Regions from separate parts of the Microbulbifer sp. ABF4_107 genome, predicted to be linked through region 2. Evidence: predicted binding sites of a transcription regulator. Region 2 holds the regulator's gene; the other holds the start of a gene.
What was found. Region 2 encodes FNR, which switches genes on or off when oxygen is low (the NO sensors DNR and NnrR bind a similar motif). Its sites were predicted from a motif close to TTGATNNNNATCAA; they were not measured.
Positions count from the first base shown of each region.

Region 1 (9,774 bases), 590 kb from region 2:
ATTTGGCAGGGTCAGTGGACCCTTAACCACAAGATCCGCCGATAGCCAACCACCTTTCAAATAGTCCTGAAATGGCTGGGAGATCGCTACTGGCAACCGGTCCACATTAATGCGCAGATCCATGGACTCGCTGCTTACCCGCCCTCGAACCGTGTGGCGGGTATCGTCGACGGTCAGGCTGAGATCTTCGGTGGAAACAGACCACGGCGACAGCACCAGGTCGCTTTTGCCACTCAACCCAAAGCGGTGACGCACCAATGGTACAGAGAAGCGCTCAATGGTCACCTCCAGCCGGCTTTCTCCGCTCAGGCGCAGCAGGAATTTGCCGTTGGCATCCAGCCCGTTTCCCTCCGGCAGCTGCAAGGTGCGACCGAGAAAGCCGCCAGCCAGTTCGTCCGCTGACAGAGTGAGCTGATACAGCTCTTTCGACTGCATCTGCCCATCGAGACGCACGTGGAGCTTATGGCCTTCGTGTTCGGCAATATCCAGCATCAGCTCTGACGGCTTGCCCGGCCACTGGTAGCTGCCGCGCCCATTCACCGCCACAACGGGAAAGTCTTTCAGATTACTATCGATCAGAGTCAGACGGTCGACGGCAAGTCGCTCCAGCCAGAGTGCCGGCATGGTCGGGTCGTCCACCTCTTCCGCAGCGTCCTCAACCTCCTCTTCACTGACGTGGTCCTGCAGGTATTCACCCAGCACCAGATTGTCGAACAGGAGCGACCGCGCGCTGACTTCTGGAATATGGATTTGATTGCGCAGCAGCGGGCGCAACGCGATGTGTACAGTGATATTTTGCGCTTCCAACATGGTGCGCTCTTTGTAGCGCACCTGCAGCAGCTCAAAGCTCCACTTGCCCCATTGCGGGCTTCGCAGACCTTGCTCACGGATTTCCAGATCCGGTAAAAAGTGACGTGCCACCGAAAGCCCACCACGGGTAAGCAGTTCGCGACCGCTTTCTGAGCCGAGCAAAAAGAGGCTGAGAATCAGCGGTACCAGTAACATGGCCGCAAACAAGGTCAGACGCGGCCGGTTCGACCAGAATCTGCGCCGGGGAGAACGGGCGGTTTTGGCAGGGCGGGAATCCGTCATGTTCAGAACGCCTGCCCCAAACTGACGTAGATCTGATAAGCGCTATCGTCCAGGTCTTCCCGGCGATCCAGTGGAAAGGCGATGTCAAAACGCAGCGGTGCAAAAGACGTCATATAGCGAACGCCGATACCAACCCCCCAATAGAGGTCGTCAAAACTGGGCTGCGGGTCGGCGTAGGCATTACCCCCATCCACAAACAACACGCCGCCCCAGGTTTCGGTAAACCGGAAGCGGCCTTCCACGGAAATTTCACTGAGGCCGCGGCCGCCGATGGGGTCAGACAGCGTGGGCGGCTCACCGGGAACGGTTGACGGAATCAGTCGGCGCGGCCCCAGGGCCTGATAAGCGTATCCGCGCACTGAACCACCGCCGCCGGAATAGAAGCGTTCATCCGCAGGAATATCCAGGTTATCGATTCCACTGATCACACCGGCCTTGATACGCACCGCCAGTGTGGGATCAAAGCGGATATCATCGCCGGTAAGATACCCAGTGCCGACCAGGGTGTTTTTTACGAAACGTGTACTGCTTCCCTTGAGGTCAAAGTAGGGACTGACCTCCAGAGCCACGGTGGCACCGCGACGTGCATCCAGCAGGTTGTCGGTGGTGTCGATCTTGACCCCCAGGGGGAACGAAAGCAGGTTGTAATTTTCGCTCTCTTCGCCCTCTTCCTGCACCTTACTGAACTTCAGCTCGCTGCCCACACTGAAGGTTCGGTGTTTGGTGTGCCGGCGGGAAATCGTTCCGCCGATGGTGACGGCTTCTGCCTGATAGGACTCCCGATCTTCATTGGAGGCCTCAGCGGTCGCCGCCAGGTCCTGGTCATCGCGGAAAAAGCGCGGCACCAGCAGCTCTCCCTTGAGGGACTGCGTGATTTCGCTGACTCGGGTCTCGACTTCAATCTTTTCCCCGCGCCCGAGAATATTGCGGTGCTCCCAGCCTGCAGACACGCCGGCTCCCTCATCGGAGGCGTACCCCACCCCCAGGCGAATGGTGCGATGTTTTCGCTCGATCACCAGAAAGGTGACATCAACCACTCCGTCGTGAGGCTCGGATACCTCGTCATTGGCACCGGCAATAAGGTTCGTGCGCAGCAAACGCAATTTGGCAGCGTCGAGTTTGGCTCGATTAAAGCAGTCACCGGGGGAGAGTTTCAGCCGCTTGCGCAGGTAGTCTTCATTGACACTGGTGGCACCGGCGATACTCAACTCGCCAATGTGCACTTCCGGACTCGGCGCTACCCGGTACACAAGCCGCGCCGTGTGCTCGCTGTGGATAACCGTCGCCTTGTAGTCCACATCGACATTCAACAGGCAGGCATTCTCAGCCAGGTAGGATTCGATCTTTTTGACCCCCTCGGCAACCTTGACCGCTTCCAGGGGATCCCCCACTTGCAGGCCGACACCGGGAAAACCTGCCTGCAGTCGCGCAGGCATATCAATCTCGAGGGATTTGATGCGGAACTGCCGCCCCGGCACCACGCGATACAGAATCTCCCCACCGGTGACCGACTGGCGCACCCGGCCATCGTAGTAGCCGCGCGAGCGCAGCAGTTTTTCAAGGGTGCCACGCTCATAGCGCGCGACGTCATGAGGGTCCTCATAGGACTTGAGTACACTGCTGGACTTGCGCTGTTCATTCAACTGATCTTTCAGCCAATCCTGCAGCTCGCTGTTTTCGAGCACGCGCACTTTGAACTTGGGCAAACTGTCGAAAAACGGAAGCGCAACACCGGGCTGCGGCAAGAGCAGCAGCGCCGATATCAGAATTCCGATAGCAATATGTATGAAATCCGCTCCACGAGCGGGCAAAGAATCGCGCAAGACAAAAATCCGTTTGCCAACCATCCCTACTGCGACGCCGGGAGACCCAAAAAGTTGCTTCTACCCAGGCTTATTGACCGCTTCGTGCAGGCCTGTCGGCAGGTTCCAGCAGCGGGTTGCAGTTTTTAATCACTACACGCCCCTCCAGCAGGTTGCCCTTGGAGTATTCAGAGAAGATGCATTGATTGGATTTTGGGTCGTAGTTTTCCACCCAAAGGTTGTCGTCTTTCCAGGTGGACCCCAGGTGACGCTGACCGTCAGGCACACTGATGTACATCACGCCACCGAAGCGCTTTACAAATACTTGCTCAAAATGGAAGTAGTAGGCCAGCCAACCAGCGAGAAAAATAATTGCGGCAACGATCGCCCCTTTCCCCAGACTGCCAAATCGGCTGCCGGCAAACAGGCTGAGCACCACGAGGGCGATAACAGCGGCCCAGTACAAGTAGGTAATCATGCGGATCTTCCGTGAATTTATTCGGTTTATACAGGTGGAATCACTACCCCACAGGGTAGCGCAGTTTGGCGGATAGGACATGCCAAGGGCAAGGGGAAACCGGGGTCCCGGGCCACAGAAGTCACTGCTAACCTCACCTGCCGCGCAGCTGAACACTGCGCCAACAGATAGCAAGAGTGGGGGTACCCCCGGGAGGGCTGAATCGGCCGCTCAGTTGATCCAGATCAAGTGCGGCACAGCACCACACCCTAGACTGGAGCCAGTTGAGAGGACTACAGCGCAACACCCCGTTAGAGCATGCAGTCCACGTTTATACCACTTCCTCTATCGCTCAGGAGTACGAAAATGGACGCAATGATTGATCTCTTCACCAGCTTTTCTGGCCTGCTGAGCTTGGGAATCATTGGATTTGTTTGCCTGATGGGCGGATATATCACCCGGATGGCGCTACGCAAAATGAATGAAGAATTGGCTCAGCCGGCAGCCAACTGATACAGAGGCTCTCCCCGGTGCGTATTTTTTGCACGGGATCGATCCATCTACCCCGACTGTTCGCCGGGCAAGTTCGCACTTGGCCCGGCCTTTTTCATCACCGCCCGTCCTGATATCGCCTTTAAGAGGAGATTACTCTCCGGCGAGCTCTGACAAATTCTCAAACAGCTTCAATGCTTCCGGATTCGCCAACGCCTCCTGATTTTTCACCGGTTTGCCATGCACGACATTCCGCACGGCAAGCTCCACAATCTTGCCACTGATGGTACGAGGGATATCCGCCACCTGGATTACTTTCGCCGGCACATGGCGCGGGGTGGTATTGGCGCGAATGGTGGTGCGGATTTTCTGGATGAGGTCGTCGCCCAGGGTCAGCCCTTCCCGCAGCACCACAAACAGCACTACACGCACATCATCGCGCCACTCCTGGCCGATACAGATGCTGTCCAGCACCTCTTCGACTTTTTCCACCTGCCGGTAGATTTCTGCGGTGCCAATGCGCACGCCACCCGGGTTCAACACCGCGTCGGAGCGGCCGTAAATGATCACGCCACCGTGCTCGGTAATTTCCGCATAGTCGCCGTGGGCCCAGACGCCGGGCCAGTTTTCGAAATAGGCGCTGTGATACTTGCTGCCGTCCTCATCATTCCAGAAGCCGATGGGCATACAGGGGAAAGACGTGGCGCACACCAGTTCACCCTTCTCCTGCTCCACCGGCTTGCCATCGTCGCTCCACACCTGCACCGCCATACCCAGACCGCGGCATTGCAGCTCACCGGGATACACCGGCAGGGTCGGGTTGCCCAGGGCAAAGCAGGAGACAATGTCGGTGCCACCAGAGATGGAGCTCAGGCATAGATCCGCCTTGATGTCCCGATACACGTAACGGAACCCCTCGTGGGCGAGCGGCGAACCGGTGGAGAGTACCGCGCGCAGGCGCTCCAGCTTGTGGCTCTCGCGCGGCTTGCAGCCGGCCTTTTCCAGCGCGGCGATGTACTTGGCACTGGTACCGAATACGCTAATGCTTTCCTCGTCCGCCATATCCCACAGGCACTGCGCTGCCGGGTAGAACGGCGAGCCATCGTAGAGCACCAAGGTAGCGCCGCAGGCGAGCCCGCTTACCAGCCAGTTCCACATCATCCAGCCGCAGGTGGTGAAGTAAAACAGGGTGTCGTCGCGGGAGATATCCGTGTGCAGGCGGTGTTCCTTAATGTGCTGCAGCAAGGTGCCGCCCACGCCGTGCACGATGCACTTGGGCACGCCGGTGGTGCCGGAGGAGTACATGATGTACAGCGGGTGATTGAATTCGGTTTGCTCAAACGTCAGTGGGCGCGCGGGCGCAGTTCCCACAAAAGCGCCGAGGCTTACGGCGCGATCCAGGCCGTCGATATCCGATTCGGTCTGCTCCGATGAGCGCGCCACTGGCACCACCACCAGCTGCTGGATCGAATCGATCTGATCGACGATCTGCTCCAGACGCGGCAGGGAGTCGATAGTTTTGCCGTTGTAGAAGTAGCCTTCACAGGCGAACAAGACTTTCGGCGCGACCTGGCCGAAACGATCTAGAACGCCATTGATACCGAAGTCCGGGGAACAGGAGGTCCAGATGGCGCCGAGGCTGGTGGTGGCGAGCATGGCCACCACAGTGTCGATGATATTGGGCATAAAACCCGCTACCCGGTCGCCCTTCTCCACTCCGGCATTGGCGAGCGCTGCGGCCAGCCGCTCTACCCGCTCAAACAGCTGGCGGTAGCTCAATTCGCGGCGGCTGCCGTTTTCCAGGCGCTCGATCAGCGCCGGCTTGTCGTCGCGAAAACGCAGCAGGTTTTCGGCAAAGTTCAACCGCGCGTCCGGGAACCACTCGGCGCCGGGCATGGTGTCTTTCCCCAGTACCCGCTCGCCGCGCTCGCTGGCAATGACTTCGCCGAAATCCCACAACTGGCTCCAGAATGCCTCGCGGTTATCCACAGACCACTGGTGCAGGGCGTGGTAATCCGGCAGGGTTTGCTGATGCAGCTCATTTACCTGGCGGCGAAACCGGTCCATCTGGGTCGCGGCAATGGCCTCTTCCGTGGGCTGCCAAAGGGGTTGCACTGGATTGCTCATGTCAGCGGGCTCTCTCATTTTTCTGTGTCGGCATTCTGTCTGAATGGTTGACCATTATTGGCCGTCTCGCCATGTGAACAATCATGCCTTGGTCTAACACTTAAGACTAATTTAAACTTATTATTATTTAATAAGTTTTACTTAACAGATAATCAGGGCCTACACGACGCAAAACTCCAGTATGAGCACCACCATCAAACAGCTGCGCGCCTTTGTGGCCGTGGCCAGAACCCGCAGCCTGGCGGAAGCGAGCGCACAGCTGCATGTGTCGCAACCGGCCATCTCCATCGCCATTCGCACCCTGGAGGAATCTCTGGGTGGCGACCTGTTCAGCCGCGGAGGTCGGCAACTGGTACTGACACCGGAGGGCACCGCTTTTGTGGAGCGCGCCCAGCAACTGCTGCACAACTGGGACAACACTCTGGATGCGGTGCAGCAGCGTTTCCGCCTGCAGCAGGGGCAACTGTCCATCGCCGCCATCCCCGCCTTTGCCCTGAACCAGCTGCCGGAATTGCTGAAGCAATTTCACCGGCAACACCCGGATATCAATATCGTGCTGGAAGATATCGTGATGGAGCGGGTGGTGAATGCGGTGCAGGAGGGGCGCGCGGAATTGGGTTTCAGTTTTCGTCCGGACGATCTGGGCAATCTGAGCTTCACCCCCATCGGCGAAGACCGCTTTATCGCGGTACTACCGGAGGGACACAAGCTACAGCGGAAAAAACTGGTGCGCTGGCGGGACCTGGCGCAGGCGCCATTTATCGCCATGAACCGGGGCTCTGCGGTGCGCCGCTGGACAGACGCCGCGTTTGGGGAAGTGCTCCCGCGGTTATTGTGTGAAGCAAACCAGCTCAGCACCATCGGCCGGCTGGTACAGAGTGGCCTGGGGGTTAGCGCGGTGCCTAGCTTATGTGAGGAGCAAATGCGCGCGTATGGGTTGGTGTGCAAACCTCTGGCGGAACCAGTGGTAACCCATGCGGTAGGAATTCTCGCGCGGGAAGCCGGCGCCCTTTCAGCGCCAGCCCAGGCATTTCTAGCCCTGGTGTCAAACACGCACTCCTGATGGTGAGCGCACCAGCCGGCGGATATTTTGAAACAGATCCCACGCAGTGATCGCCACCACGACTCCAACCGCCACCTGCCAATTACCCTGGCTCGGTTGCCAGAGGTCACCGCCTTGCCACTGTATGGAAAAAGGCGCCTGCAGGCCCAGTAAAAATGCCAGCAGTATCAGCCAGTAAATATTCAGCGCCCCATCCACCAGCAGGCGGGCACGTGTCCAAAACGGGGAAATCAATTTGTACAGCGACAGCAGCACGCTGGCGCCCAGTGCAATATTGAGCCATGGCAGCAACGCCATCATCTCCGGCGAGAGGGCCAGTGCATTACCTCCATTGCTCGCCGGCAGCAGCCAGAGATCGTTCAGCCACGCCATTGCCAACAGGGTTACGACAAATTCCACCGAGGAATCAAAGCGCTTGATGCGCCGGCCGCTGTCCACCACGTTCGGCATCGAGCGGGGATTCCAGTTGGCAAATACCTGACGGTTATTCAACCCTTCCCCGATGAGATAAAACACCAGCGTGACTGCGACAAATGAATGCACACCGCTTTCGTAGAGGCCGCTAAACCAGCCAATCGCAGCAGAAAGCAGATTGGGATTTTCGGCAAAATACAGGGAGCCGACCACATCGATCGCCGTCACCACCGCGATAATCAGAAAGGTCCACTTCAGCACCTGCAGGTACAGCGGAAACAGCGGTTCGCTGACCAGTGCACGGCGCGGCTGATAGGCCGCGGCCACCGACATGGGGTGTCCCCTCTGCTTTAACAGGTCGAGAATTTCCTGCTCACTGGGCGCACGTGCCAGGGACTCTTCCAGATCATCCCGCTGATCCTGCAGATCCGACAGCAGCTCATTGCCCACATCTTCGCGCAGGCGTGCCGGCAAATAGGTACGTACGTTATCCACGTAACGCTGCAACCAATCAGTCTGTGTCGCCATTGATTCCACCTCCACTTTCCATACTTGCCATACTTTCCATTTTGTCCGCCAGCTGGCCAATCACGTCGTTCAGGCTCTGCCACTCACTGCGCATGGCTGCGAGTGCGATCTCGCCAGTGTCATCGATCTGATAAAAGCGTCGCTTGCGCCCCTCTTCCTGCCGCCAGTCGCTGGAGAGCAGCCCCTGGTCTTCCAGCCGGCGCAGCAGCGGGTAGAGGGTGCCTTCGTCAATCTCCAGCCCCTGCTGTGCCAGCTTCTTGCGCAGGGAGTAGCCGTAGTGCGGCTCTCCCAGCGCGAGCAATACCGCAAGGGTCAGCGCCCCACGGCGTACTTCCATCACCATTCGCTGGAGTTTTTCCGGCGCTTCTGTCATTCCGTTTCAGTCCATACTGTGCATCACACAGTAATTACTGTGCACCACACAGTAATAAAGCGCAAGTGGCAATCGCAGATTGGAACCGCAGAAGAAAAGTTACGGGCACAAAAAAACCGGCCAGAGGCCGGTTTTTCGAAAGGGGGGGGGAGATCTACTTACTGCGCGGTCGCCCGCAACATCCAGGCAGTCTTCTCATGCACCCGCATACGGTCGCCCACCAGTGCTGCGGTAGATTCGTCATCCGCATCCTGTGCCGCCTTCAGCACTTCGCGACAGGTTTTTACCACCTGCTCGTGGCCCTGGGTGAGGATCCGTACCATTTCTTCCGCTGCGGGCACGTCCTCAACCTCTTTAATCGAGCTCAACCCGGCAAACGCTTTGTAAGTACCCGGTGCAACCACATCCAGGGTGCGGATGCGCTCGGCAATGTCGTCCACCGCGGTCGCCAGTTCGGTGTAATGCTCCTCGAACATCAGATGCAGCTCCCTGAACAGACGGCCGGTCACATTCCAATGGAAATTGTGAGTCTGCAGGTACAGGGTGTAAGAATCGGCCAGCAAGCGCTTCAATCCCTCTGCAACCTGTTCGCGATCCTTCTCATTGATACCGATATCAATATTGCTCATTAGCAACCTCTTCTTGTGGTTCGAGTTCAATCCATAAAATCAGGACATAGCTAATACTATGGTCATAATCTGGCATTCAAACCCCAGGCCCCATTGACTGTGAATATATGGTCAATAGTGCCAGCCAATTGAATTTCTCACGCTGCCGGATTATTCCCACCCGCACTCGCGATCTTTATTCTGCTCTTGCAGGTACTCCATCAGCGGCTGGAAGTAATCCACTATGGCAGAGGCATCCAGCTCACGCTGACCGGTGAGCGCTTCCATAGCGTCGGGCCAGGGTTTGCTCGCTCCCATGGCCAGCATATTGCGCAACTTCTCACCGGCCGCCTTGTTTTTGAAGATGGAACAACGGTGCAGCGGGCCGGTTTCACCGGCGGCCTCGCACAGGGCGCGGTGGAACTGGAACTGCTGGATACGCGCCAGGAAGTAACGGGCGTAAGGGGTGTTACCGGGAATGTGGTATTTGGCACCGGGATCAAAATTGGCCTCGCTGCGCTCAACCGGCGCCTGAATGCCCTGATAATCCTCTCGCAGCTTCCACCACGCCTTATTGTAGTCGCCCGGCTGCACTTCGCCGTTGAACACCTGCCAGCGCCACTTGTCCACCAACAGGCCAAACGGCAGGAACGCAATCTTGTCCAGCGCCTGCTGCATCAGGTACCCGATATCTTTGTCTTCACCGGGAATTTCATCCATCAGGCCGATTTCTTTCAGATACTTCGGCGTGATGGACAGAGCAATGGTGTCACCCACGGCTTCGTGGAAACCATCGTTCGCGCCCTCTTTGTAAAGGA
Region 1 covers NZ_CM149983.1:2,381,039-2,390,812, forward strand. The annotation lists gene ACYX4K_RS09835 (translocation/assembly module TamB domain-containing protein) at 1-1,092, opposite strand, end outside; gene ACYX4K_RS09840 (autotransporter assembly complex protein TamA) at 1,095-2,915, opposite strand; gene ACYX4K_RS09845 (hypothetical protein) at 2,986-3,372, opposite strand; gene ACYX4K_RS09850 (DUF3149 domain-containing protein) at 3,718-3,864, shown strand; gene ACYX4K_RS09855 (acetoacetate--CoA ligase) at 3,997-5,970, opposite strand; gene ACYX4K_RS09860 (LysR substrate-binding domain-containing protein) at 6,152-7,033, shown strand; gene ACYX4K_RS09865 (hypothetical protein) at 7,016-7,975, opposite strand; gene ACYX4K_RS09870 (PadR family transcriptional regulator) at 7,959-8,348, opposite strand; gene ACYX4K_RS09875 (Dps family protein) at 8,507-8,977, opposite strand; gene ACYX4K_RS09880 (M2 family metallopeptidase) at 9,128-9,774, opposite strand, start outside.
Region 1: a site for FNR is predicted at 3,587-3,600, ahead of ACYX4K_RS09850 (DUF3149 domain-containing protein). Genes of this name have one in related genera too.

Region 2 (9,774 bases):
CCTGTTTCCGGACGTGGGCGGGAGCTGGTTTCTGAATCGGATGCCCGGCCGTACCGGTCTGTTTCTCGGCCTCACCGGTGCCCAGTTCAATGGCACCGATGCGCTGTATTGCGGCATGGCGGACCGCCTGTTGCCGAGTGATGCGAAACAGGCGTTGATCGACAAACTGGCGGCGCTGGAATTTGCAGGGGGGGATCAGCAGGACCACGCCCGGGTCAGCCGCGCGGTGCAGTCCCTGGAATTGGGCGCGGCGGATCACCCGGTGCCGAATCTGCGCGAACACTACGATGTGATCCAGCAGCTCACCGACGCCGCGACCCTGCCGGAGGTGTACCGGGATATCGTCGACTACAGCGGGGAAGATCCCTGGCTGCAGCGTGCCGCCAAAACCCTGAAGGCAGGCTGTCCGCTTACCGCGTGGATCGTGTGGGAACAACTGCGCCGGGCCCGGCATATGTCTTTGGCGCAGGTGCTGCAGATGGAACTGGCGCTGGCGGTAAATATGTGTGGCAACGGGCAGGTAAAGGAGGGCGTGCGCGCGCTGTTGATCGACAAGGATCGCAACCCGCAGTGGCAGCCGGCCGCGATTGAAGATGTGACTCTCGCACAGGTGGACGCGTGCTTTGCCAGTCCATGGGATGGGAAAAATCCTTTGTCCGATCTGTAACGGCTTTATAAAAAAGGGGCGGTGATACCGCCCCAAAGTTCCTGCAGACCATTCTTTCGCACTTGTGGCGCCGCTGCTACTGGTCCCGGTAGAGCACGGTGACCGCAGTACCTTCGGCAATGACGCTGCCGCTTACTATCCGTCCGTTACCGGCCGCTGGGTCGGACTTCTCCATTGCCACTTTCCACTCACCGGCGGGCAGATCAAATTGATAATTGTCTGCGCTGTTGTAAATCACGATCACGTCGTGCCAGCTGTCGCCCACTGCGGCGCCATTGATGCGGTTCACGATCACGCCGTAGCGCGGACGCTGGCTGGTGACGTATTGATTGATGTCATCCCAGCTGGTCAGGCGGAACGCCGGGTGGGCGCGACGCAGTGCGATCGCATCCCGGTAGTAGTCGTAGACATCGGCATTGTCGATTTTCCAGTGCCAGTTGTACTGGTTGATGGCGTCCGGGGACTGGTAGCTGTTGTGGTCTTCCTGTTTATCGCGCATCAACTCCACGCCGCCGTGCAGGAATGGAATACCCTGGCTGGTGAGTACGATTCCATTGGCAAACTTCTGGATGCGGCGCAGGTAGCCGCTGTCCCGGCTGATGCCGTTCAGGTCGGCCCACTGCAATACTTTGTCGCGCAGGGTGAGGTTGTCGTGGGCGGAGACATAATTGATGCTCTGTTCCGGGTCCATGGCAAACATCGGATCCCAGCTGTCGATCGCGGTGTCCTTGTTGTGGGTGTAGCGGAGGGCGCCTCGGCTGCCCACTTCAATGCGCCAGGTGTCCGGGTTATTGTTGAAGGCAAAGCAGTCGCCGGGGTTGCAGTGGCCGTTGTCGTTCTGGCCTTTGATCGCCTCGCGGAATTTTGGATTGAATACTCCCACCCGCGCTTCGTGAATCCGGCCGATGGTACCGAGACGTACCCGCTCCAGTTCCCGCGGGTCCGAGGCGTAGCCGTTCCAGGGCTCGCCGTAGAGCAGTAGGTTCCGGTCTGGGAATCGCTGGTTCAGGTAGCTGCCCCATTCCCCCACCTCGTCGTAATCAAAAATACCGATCAGGTCGAAGCGGAAGCCATCGATATTGTATTCCTCCACCCAGTATTCCAGTGAGTCGCGAATCATGCGGCTCACCATGGGTACATTCGCATCAATGCTGTTGCCGGTTCCGGACAGATCGGTGGGGGTGTAGTAACTGGTGGAAATCGCTTCGAACATCTCCTTGGAATAGGTGTGGTTGTACACCACATCCATGATCACGCGCAGTCCGGCCTTGTGAAATTCATCTACCATCTGCTTGAACTCGCGCACGCGGTTTTCATAGTCATAGGGAGTCAGCGAGTAGCGCTCTTCCGGGATGCTGTAATTGCGCGGGTCGTAGCCCCAGTTGTAACAGGTGTTGTCGGTCACGTCGGGGCAGGAGCCAAAGTCGTACACCGGCAAGAGTTGCACGTGGGTAACTCCGAGCTCCTTGAGGTGGTCAATGCCGGTTGCGACGCCGTTGTGGAGTGAGCCACTTTCCACCATGCCGAGAAACTTGCCGCGCTTATCGCTGCTCACACCGGATTCCGCAGCGATGGTGAAATCGCGCACGTGCACTTCGTAGATGACCGCATCTTCGCGCGCGTGCAGAACCGGTCGCACCGACCAGCCGTTGGCCAGTTCGGTGCGCGACATGTCCATGACAATGTTGTTGTTGGTATTGGGTTCCACCATTTTGCCGTAGGGGTCGCGTACTGCTACCCCGTTGACCACGAAGTAGTAAGGCTGCAATTTCCAGTCGCCGGCCACGGCTATCGAGTAAATATCCGTGAGACCGGTGCCCGCGAGGGCGCTGGCGGAGACTTTGCTCATCGGGTAATTCTGACCGTCGAGCACCAGCTGCACGTCGCTGTGGTCCGGTGACCAGAGCGAAAAGGTGGTTTGCTGGGGTGTGTAGACCGCACCGAGCTGCTGCACATCGCCACCGCAATTCTGGTCACAGCCGAGCGGATCCAGTGAGTAACTCAGGTTGGCATCATTCACCGTAAGCAGGTAGTCACCAGCGACACCGGTATAAATATCACTGCCGCTCTGCTCGAGATGACCGTCGCCGTTACTGTCGCCATAGTTCTGACTCCAGTCACCAAAAACGTCGACCTTGAAGCGCTGGTTGGCCAGGCCGTCAAAACTGACCGCCAGTTGCCAGGTGTTGTCCGCTACCAGCTCCATGGCGCTCGCACTCCAGCCGTTGGCGGTACCGCGGAAGTACAGGCTGGAGAAATTGCTTGCGGGACCGCTCTCGTCACAGCTGGCGACTTCCGCAACCTGAATGGTCTTGCTGTCGCTGTAGAAGGTGATGTCGTAGCTGGTATACGCCGTTACGCTGTAATCGGAGGCGGGGTAGGCCTCCTGCCAGTTGCCGGATTTGTCGATCTTGAAACGGGGGCCGCCGTTGTCATCGCCGCCGGCGAAGCTCTGGCAGGTTTGGTATTGGGTGTCGCTGACCTGGCTCAGGGCTTCGGCGGCCCAGCCATTGGCCGTGCCGCGGAAATACCAGTCCGCCGAGGCATGGGCGGAAAAAGTGGCAAGTAACAGGCAGGGTAACAGGCTGGGAAAGGTGCATAGCCGTTGCCGGCCACCGGGGGTTGGCTTGATCATCGCTGAGTACCGTATTTTATTTATTGGAGTTATGGGCCGAATGTCACGATACCGCTGTGGCTTCGACAGATGAAAACCGCAGTCTGCAGACTAGTGGCGCAGTGTGTTGGCGTGCATCCTCCCCGATCGGGGCGTAGTGGGTTGATATGGCGCGAAAACTGCCGTTGCAGTGGGCTGCCGGTTGTCCCGGAGCCCATCCCCCGTGATAAAAATTGAGTAGTATGGTGTCGGCTCCCCTGGTCTGGATCGCTGATCATTGGACGGGGAGCGAACAATAAATATAAAAGGATGATTTGATGGAGAAGGTCGCATTTATTGGTCTCGGCAATATGGGTGGTCCCATGGCCGCGAACCTGGTGAAGCAAGGCTTCACGGTTACCGCGTTTGACCTGTCGGCGCCGATGCTGGAAAACGCCGTGGCCAGTGGTTGCCACAAGGCGGACAGTGCGCTTGCCGCCACTGAGGGCGCCAATACGGTGGTTTCCATGTTGCCCAGTGGAGAAGCGGTGCGGACTTTGTACCTCGGTGTGCACGGTCTGTTGCAGGCAATGGATACAGATACCCTGTTGATCGATTGTTCCACCATTGCCGCCAACGATGCCCGGCAGCTCGTTGCCGCCGCTGGAGAGCGCGGGATTGCCGCACTGGATGCACCGGTATCCGGTGGCACCGCCGCCGCTTCAGCGGGAACACTGTCTTTTATGTGCGGTGGTGAGGAAAGCGCCATCGCTCGGGCGCGCCCGGTGCTGGAGGCCATGGGCAAAAATATTTTTCATGCGGGGCCTGCGGGAAGCGGACAGGTAGCGAAAATCTGCAACAACATGTTGCTGGCGATTCATATGATTGGTACCGCCGAAGCACTGCAGCTGGGAGTGGATAATGGCCTGGATCCGTCGGTGCTGTCGGAAATCATGGCTGCGAGCTCCGGCGGCAACTGGTCGCTGGAAAAGTACAATCCCTACCCGGGGGTGATGGAAACTGCTCCCGCTTCGAGGGAGTATCAGGGGGGCTTTTCCGTGGCATTGATGCTGAAAGATCTGGGACTGGCCATGGATACCGCGGCAGGCAGTGCCTCATCGACTCCCCTCGGCGCGCTGGCGAAAAACCTGTATCAGCTGCACGGAGGTGACCCGATTAATCGGGTGCTGGATTTCTCGTCTATCCAGAATCTGTTTCGCCGCCCGGCAGGTGACTGACGGGTTATCAATCGCTCCCCACTTGATCTGGATCAAGTGGGGAGCACCTGCATTTTCGTAGCCTCCGGGTCCCGGTAACAGGAGGCATGCCAGATGGACCCCGCAGTATCTCTTTCCCCCGCGCGAGCGTCTGCGCTTTCTCCGGATAGTCTGTCACTGGCGTTGCTGCAGCGTTACGCTGGCCCCTGCCCGCGCTATACCTCATACCCGACCGCCGATCGCTTCGCACCGCTGGACGGCGAAACTGGCGATGCCAGCGGCCGTAAACCCTGGACATCCCTGGGCGACGCCGGCTCTCTCTCCCTGTACGTCCACATCCCCTTCTGCCAGTCCCTTTGCTATTTCTGCGCCTGTAACAAGGTCATTACCCGCAAGTACGACGGAGCGGCTGATTACCTGGAAACGCTGTTGCGGGAGGCCCGCTGGTACCGGGGGCTATCGAGGGCGCCGGTTACCCAGTTGCACCTGGGGGGTGGTACACCGACCTTCCTGAATGACAGTGACCTCGAGCGTCTGATCAACGGCCTCCGGGAGCACTTTTCCCTCCAGTCCGGCGAAGAGGTGGAGTACAGCATCGAGGCAGACCCGCGCACCCTGGCCCCCGGTACCCTCAAAACCCTGCGCCGGCTCGGGTTTAATCGACTGAGCCTCGGGGTGCAGGATTTCGATCCTGGTGTGCAGCGGGCCATCAATCGTATCTGCAGTGCGGGCGAGGTAGCGGCATTGACTGACGACGCGCGCGCGCAAGGGTTCGGTTCTATTGCTTACGATCTGATTTACGGATTACCGGGGCAAACCGTCGATAGCCTGCAGCGCACTGTTGAGCAGGTGCTGGCACTGGCTCCCGACCGCATCGCGCTCTATCACTATGCCCACCTCCCGGAGCGCTTCAGGGCCCAGCGCCTGATCAACGCCAACCTGATGCCCGCGCCAGTGGATAAAATGGCCATGCAACTGGCTGCGACCCGGCAGCTCACTGGCGCCGGGTACCAGTTCCTGGGGATGGACCATTTCGCACGCCCCGGTGATGCCATGGCGAAAGCGGCAATGGAGGGCCGGCTGGCGCGAAACTTCCAGGGGTACACGTTGATGCCCGCAGAGGCGTTGGTTGGCCTGGGGGCCTCAGCCATCAGCTATAGCCGGGATGGTTACTGGCAAAATGCGCACGCACTCAAGGCGTACGCCGGAGCAGTTGCGGACCGGGGGCAGGCCATTGTGCGCGGTTGGTACATGAGTGAAGACGACCGCTTGCGGCAGTGGCTGATTATGGAATTGATGTGCCAGCTGGGGGTGGACAAGCGCGAAGTAGAGGCCCGTGCCGGTGCGCCCTTCGAGGATTTCTTCGACGCGGAGTTGAAACGATTGCAGCCCATGTTCGACGATGACCTGGTTCGCCTTGATCAACGTGAATTTTACGTTACCGAGCAGGGGCGCTGGTTCTTGCGCAATCTGGCTGCGGCATTCGATACCCACCTGCACCGGGCGGTGGAGAACGGGCCCTATTCAAGGGTGCTTTAATACCTGCGCTTTAACGACAGTGCTTTAACAAAAGCGCTGCCCTCGATTCAGGGCGTGAACCTTGTGAAAAACCCAGGCAGGGTGTTAAGGCGATTTGTAGAGAATACAATGTGACTACAGAAATTGGTGCAATGGCCAGTAACAGACGGGCGGCAACAGTGGTTACCGCGAGAGGGAGAGTGATCGGTTTGAGCGCACGCAACACATCACCAGCGGCAAAGTCGCAGGCCGTCAGCTGTGGCAACTGTTCGGTCAGGGCTCTGTGTCTGCCGGCAGGTCTCTCGGCGGAGGATATCGAGCGTCTGGAGCAGATCACCCGCAAGAAAACCGTGATCAAGGCCGGGGAGCAGTTATTTCGTGCCGGCGACAAGTTCAACAGCCTTTATGCCATCCGGTCCGGTAGCTTCAAGTCGGTCGTGCTTGCCGCAGATGGCGATGCCCAGGTCACCCACTTTGCATTGCCCGGCGAGCTGCTCGGTCTGGATGCGTACAGCGGTCAGTCCCATCCCAGTTTTGCCGAGGCGCTGGAAGACAGCAGCGTGTGTGAGCTGCCCTTCGCTCAGCTGGAGACACTCGCGCAACAGGTTCCCGGCTTGCAAAAGCAGATCTTCAATCTCTTTTCGGAAGAGCTGCGTCAGGAAAAAGACATGGTCATGCTGCTCGGCAAGCGATCTGCTGATGCGCGCCTGGCAGCGCTGTTGATCAATATTTCCGAGCGCTATGCCCGCCGCGGTTACTCGGCCGTGGATTTCAACCTCACCATGCAGCGCATGGATATCGCCAACTATCTCGGACTCACTGCGGAAACCGTAAGCCGGTTAATTTCCCGCTTCCAGAAGCAGGATCTGATCAGGGTGAAGGGAAGGGCGGTAAGCCTGCTGGATAAACGCGGACTCGCCGCCCTGGCGGGAACCAGCTGCGACGAGACTCGATTAAAGGCGCAAGGCTGAAGGCGTGAGCCCTGCGCAGCGGGAAAATACTTCGAGGGAGAAATAGGTCCAGCGAATTAGAAGTAGTAGTCTTCCAGCTCGATTTCTTCCCAGTCATACACCAGGTGAGCGCCGTCTGCAGTGACCAGGCTAACCTTGTCGGCCTCCAGGCAATCGGACCAGTCAACCTTGTTCAGGTCGACCATCTCCGCACCACCGTGCACCTTCACCAGTGAGTCTTCCCACGCCTGATGGCAGTAATTGGGAATTTCCCCCTGCACGATCAGTTCCCTGCCTAGATACCTTTCGTAATCCAGTTGAGGAACGGAATTCAAATGGTAGCGATCTTCAGCACCCACCAGGTAAAACTTGCCGTCTTCCTCTACCAGCATTCCGGTGGCGGTGAGGGACTGTGGAGCCTGATTGAGCGCGCATCCCGCGAGGAATACGAGCGGAAGCAGAAAGCCTTTTCGAGAAGTCATATTTATTACTCTTTAGTTACTTGTTACTAAAAAGTAACAAATGACGATTGCAGTAGCGTTGCAGTTTTGTTGCGTTGTATCAACCTTTTGGTGTCGTTTTAAAAGCAAATTGTTGGTGTGGCGATTCCGCAACAACTGGTGAAACCACTTGCACCTTCAATAGTTTGGGCCGAGAAAATTGCGCGGGAGTAACAGCGGTAGTTCAAAAACTGAGCGAAAATAGTTATTGCGGCATGACTGGCTGGTCTATATTCTGGTTGAGTCTCAAGGTGTACCAGCGTATCCCCTGGGATATCCCTGCTGGTGAGGCATTCGACACCGATCAAGGATATGGAGATAACTATGAAAAAAATGGCTCTTGGATCCCTTCTCGCTTCACTGCTTTCCGCGCCGGCACTCGCGTATGAACCCGGAGAATTCATTTTGCGGAGTGGTGCAATTACGGTGAGCCCCGATGTAAATTCCAGTGCGCTTGCGCTGGGCGATGTGACACTCGAGGGCACTGCTGCAAACGTGAATAATGGCTCGGCTCTGAGTCTTATTGGCACTTACATGCTAAACCAGAGCTGGGGGGTCGAGGTGATAGCGGCGACGCCGTTCAGTCATGATCTGGAAGTTTCCGGGCTTGGTGAGACATTTGACCTGGGCGAGACGAAACACCTTCCTCCCACCGTTATGCTGCAATATTTTCCGCTTGCTTCTTCGTCCAGTGTGCAGCCCTATGTAGGGGTTGGATTCAATTACACCGTTTTTTTTGAAGAGAAAATCAGTGGCACCGCCAATGATATCTTCGCAACCCTGGGTGCAACCGATTCTGCGGATCTCAAGCTGAAGAATTCATCAGGCATTGCTGCGGAAGCCGGTGTCGACTTTGCTTTCGGTGCTGACAAGCGCTGGTTATTTAACGTAGCTGTGTGGTGGATGGATATCGACACCAAGGCGACGGTGGACATTCCTGGAGTGGGTGCGGTGACGGCGGATGTGGAGCTTGATCCGCTGGTGTATGCCGCTGGACTGGGCTATCGATTCTAAAAGCACTTTTTAGGTGCTCGGGCCCGCAGTGCAGGAGGTGCTGCACTGCGGGCCTCGGAGCGGAAATGGCGGCACCTGGGGTTACGCGGCGTCGCTGTTCTTTTCCTTGTGACCATCCTTCAAATGCAGGGCAACCTGCTTTTCCAGACCTTCCAGTGCGTACGCCTGGCCGAAGCCTTTCACGTAGCGGCCGGCACTCGGTTTCAGTTCGAACAGATGGAAATCTTCCAGGACTTTCAGGTGATCCATTACCGGGCCAAACTTTTCGCGTAGTTGCTCGATACGTTCCAACCACAGATCCTCACCGCGGCCGATAATACTGGCTACCACATTGAAGGTGACACGCAGGCGGGCGAAGGCCTGTTTGGTGTCCGCTTCGTCGGCATTGAATATCACCGAAGCCTTGCTGTTGGCCTTGAGATTGGCGCAGTGCTCGGACAGGTCGGAGATGTACAGGTAGAAATTGCCATCGGCGGCGAGGAAGGGCGCGGTACTGGCGTGGGGCTGGCCGTCTTCGGCGAGGCTGGCAAGGTTCAGCAGTTTGCGGGTGGCAATAAAGTCGCGAACTTCGGCCACCAGGTCGGCGCCGTCGTTGGTTTGGGGGTTGGTTTTCTGCGCTGCTTGTTGTTCGTTCTGATCGGTCATTTCCGAATCTCCCCTCAGGAATGTGCAGCACTGGCGCCTGCCAGCTGCTGTTTTAATTGTTTGAATCGCTCGACCTGTTCCGGGATCAATTTACGCTCGGCGTCCCGGCCCAGGAATACCTTGAATACACAGTTGCCGCTGGGGGCGAGAAAGACCATGGAGTGGCTTTCGGACCCGCGGTGGGGTTTGCTGACAAAGGCGACTTCGACCAGCCCTTCGACCAGCAGGTGGCCGTGGAAGGGGTTTTTGTGGTGCATAAAGTTGTAGTAGCCGTGGGCAATGCTGCCTTTGGGAAACTCGCCTTTAAATTCAAACACGGAGCCTTCGTTCTGGACGATGGCGGTGACTTTGCCCCAGGTGGGCAGTTCTTCGATCAGTTGCCAGACGGCGTCGCTGCCGGCGAGGGATGCCATTTCGGTCGGCAGGTTGGCAATAATCTCGCGCACGCTGGTATCAAGCTGTTTCGCCATCTGTTCCAGGGTAAAGCCAGATTCACTGGCAAGCAGTTCCTGTACTTTGTCTTGTATCACTTTTTGTTGCCCCTGTTTTTGCATAAGCAATACCAAAAACTCTCTGTATCAATTCATTTCCACATAATCAGCCGAAGCAGTGGTGGCCATTGCGCAAACGATTGCCGATGAGGTTGTTTGCGCGGTGGCCACCACTGATT
Region 2 covers NZ_CM149983.1:2,973,985-2,983,758, reverse strand. The annotation lists gene ACYX4K_RS12220 (enoyl-CoA hydratase/isomerase family protein) at 1-667, shown strand, start outside; gene pulA (type I pullulanase) at 744-3,302, opposite strand; gene mmsB (3-hydroxyisobutyrate dehydrogenase) at 3,599-4,498, shown strand; gene hemN (oxygen-independent coproporphyrinogen III oxidase) at 4,592-6,016, shown strand; gene fnr (fumarate/nitrate reduction transcriptional regulator Fnr) at 6,205-6,966, shown strand; gene ACYX4K_RS12195 (hypothetical protein) at 7,023-7,427, opposite strand; gene ACYX4K_RS12190 (OmpW/AlkL family protein) at 7,770-8,459, shown strand; gene ACYX4K_RS12185 (HugZ family pyridoxamine 5'-phosphate oxidase) at 8,541-9,104, opposite strand; gene hutX (heme utilization cystosolic carrier protein HutX) at 9,119-9,634, opposite strand.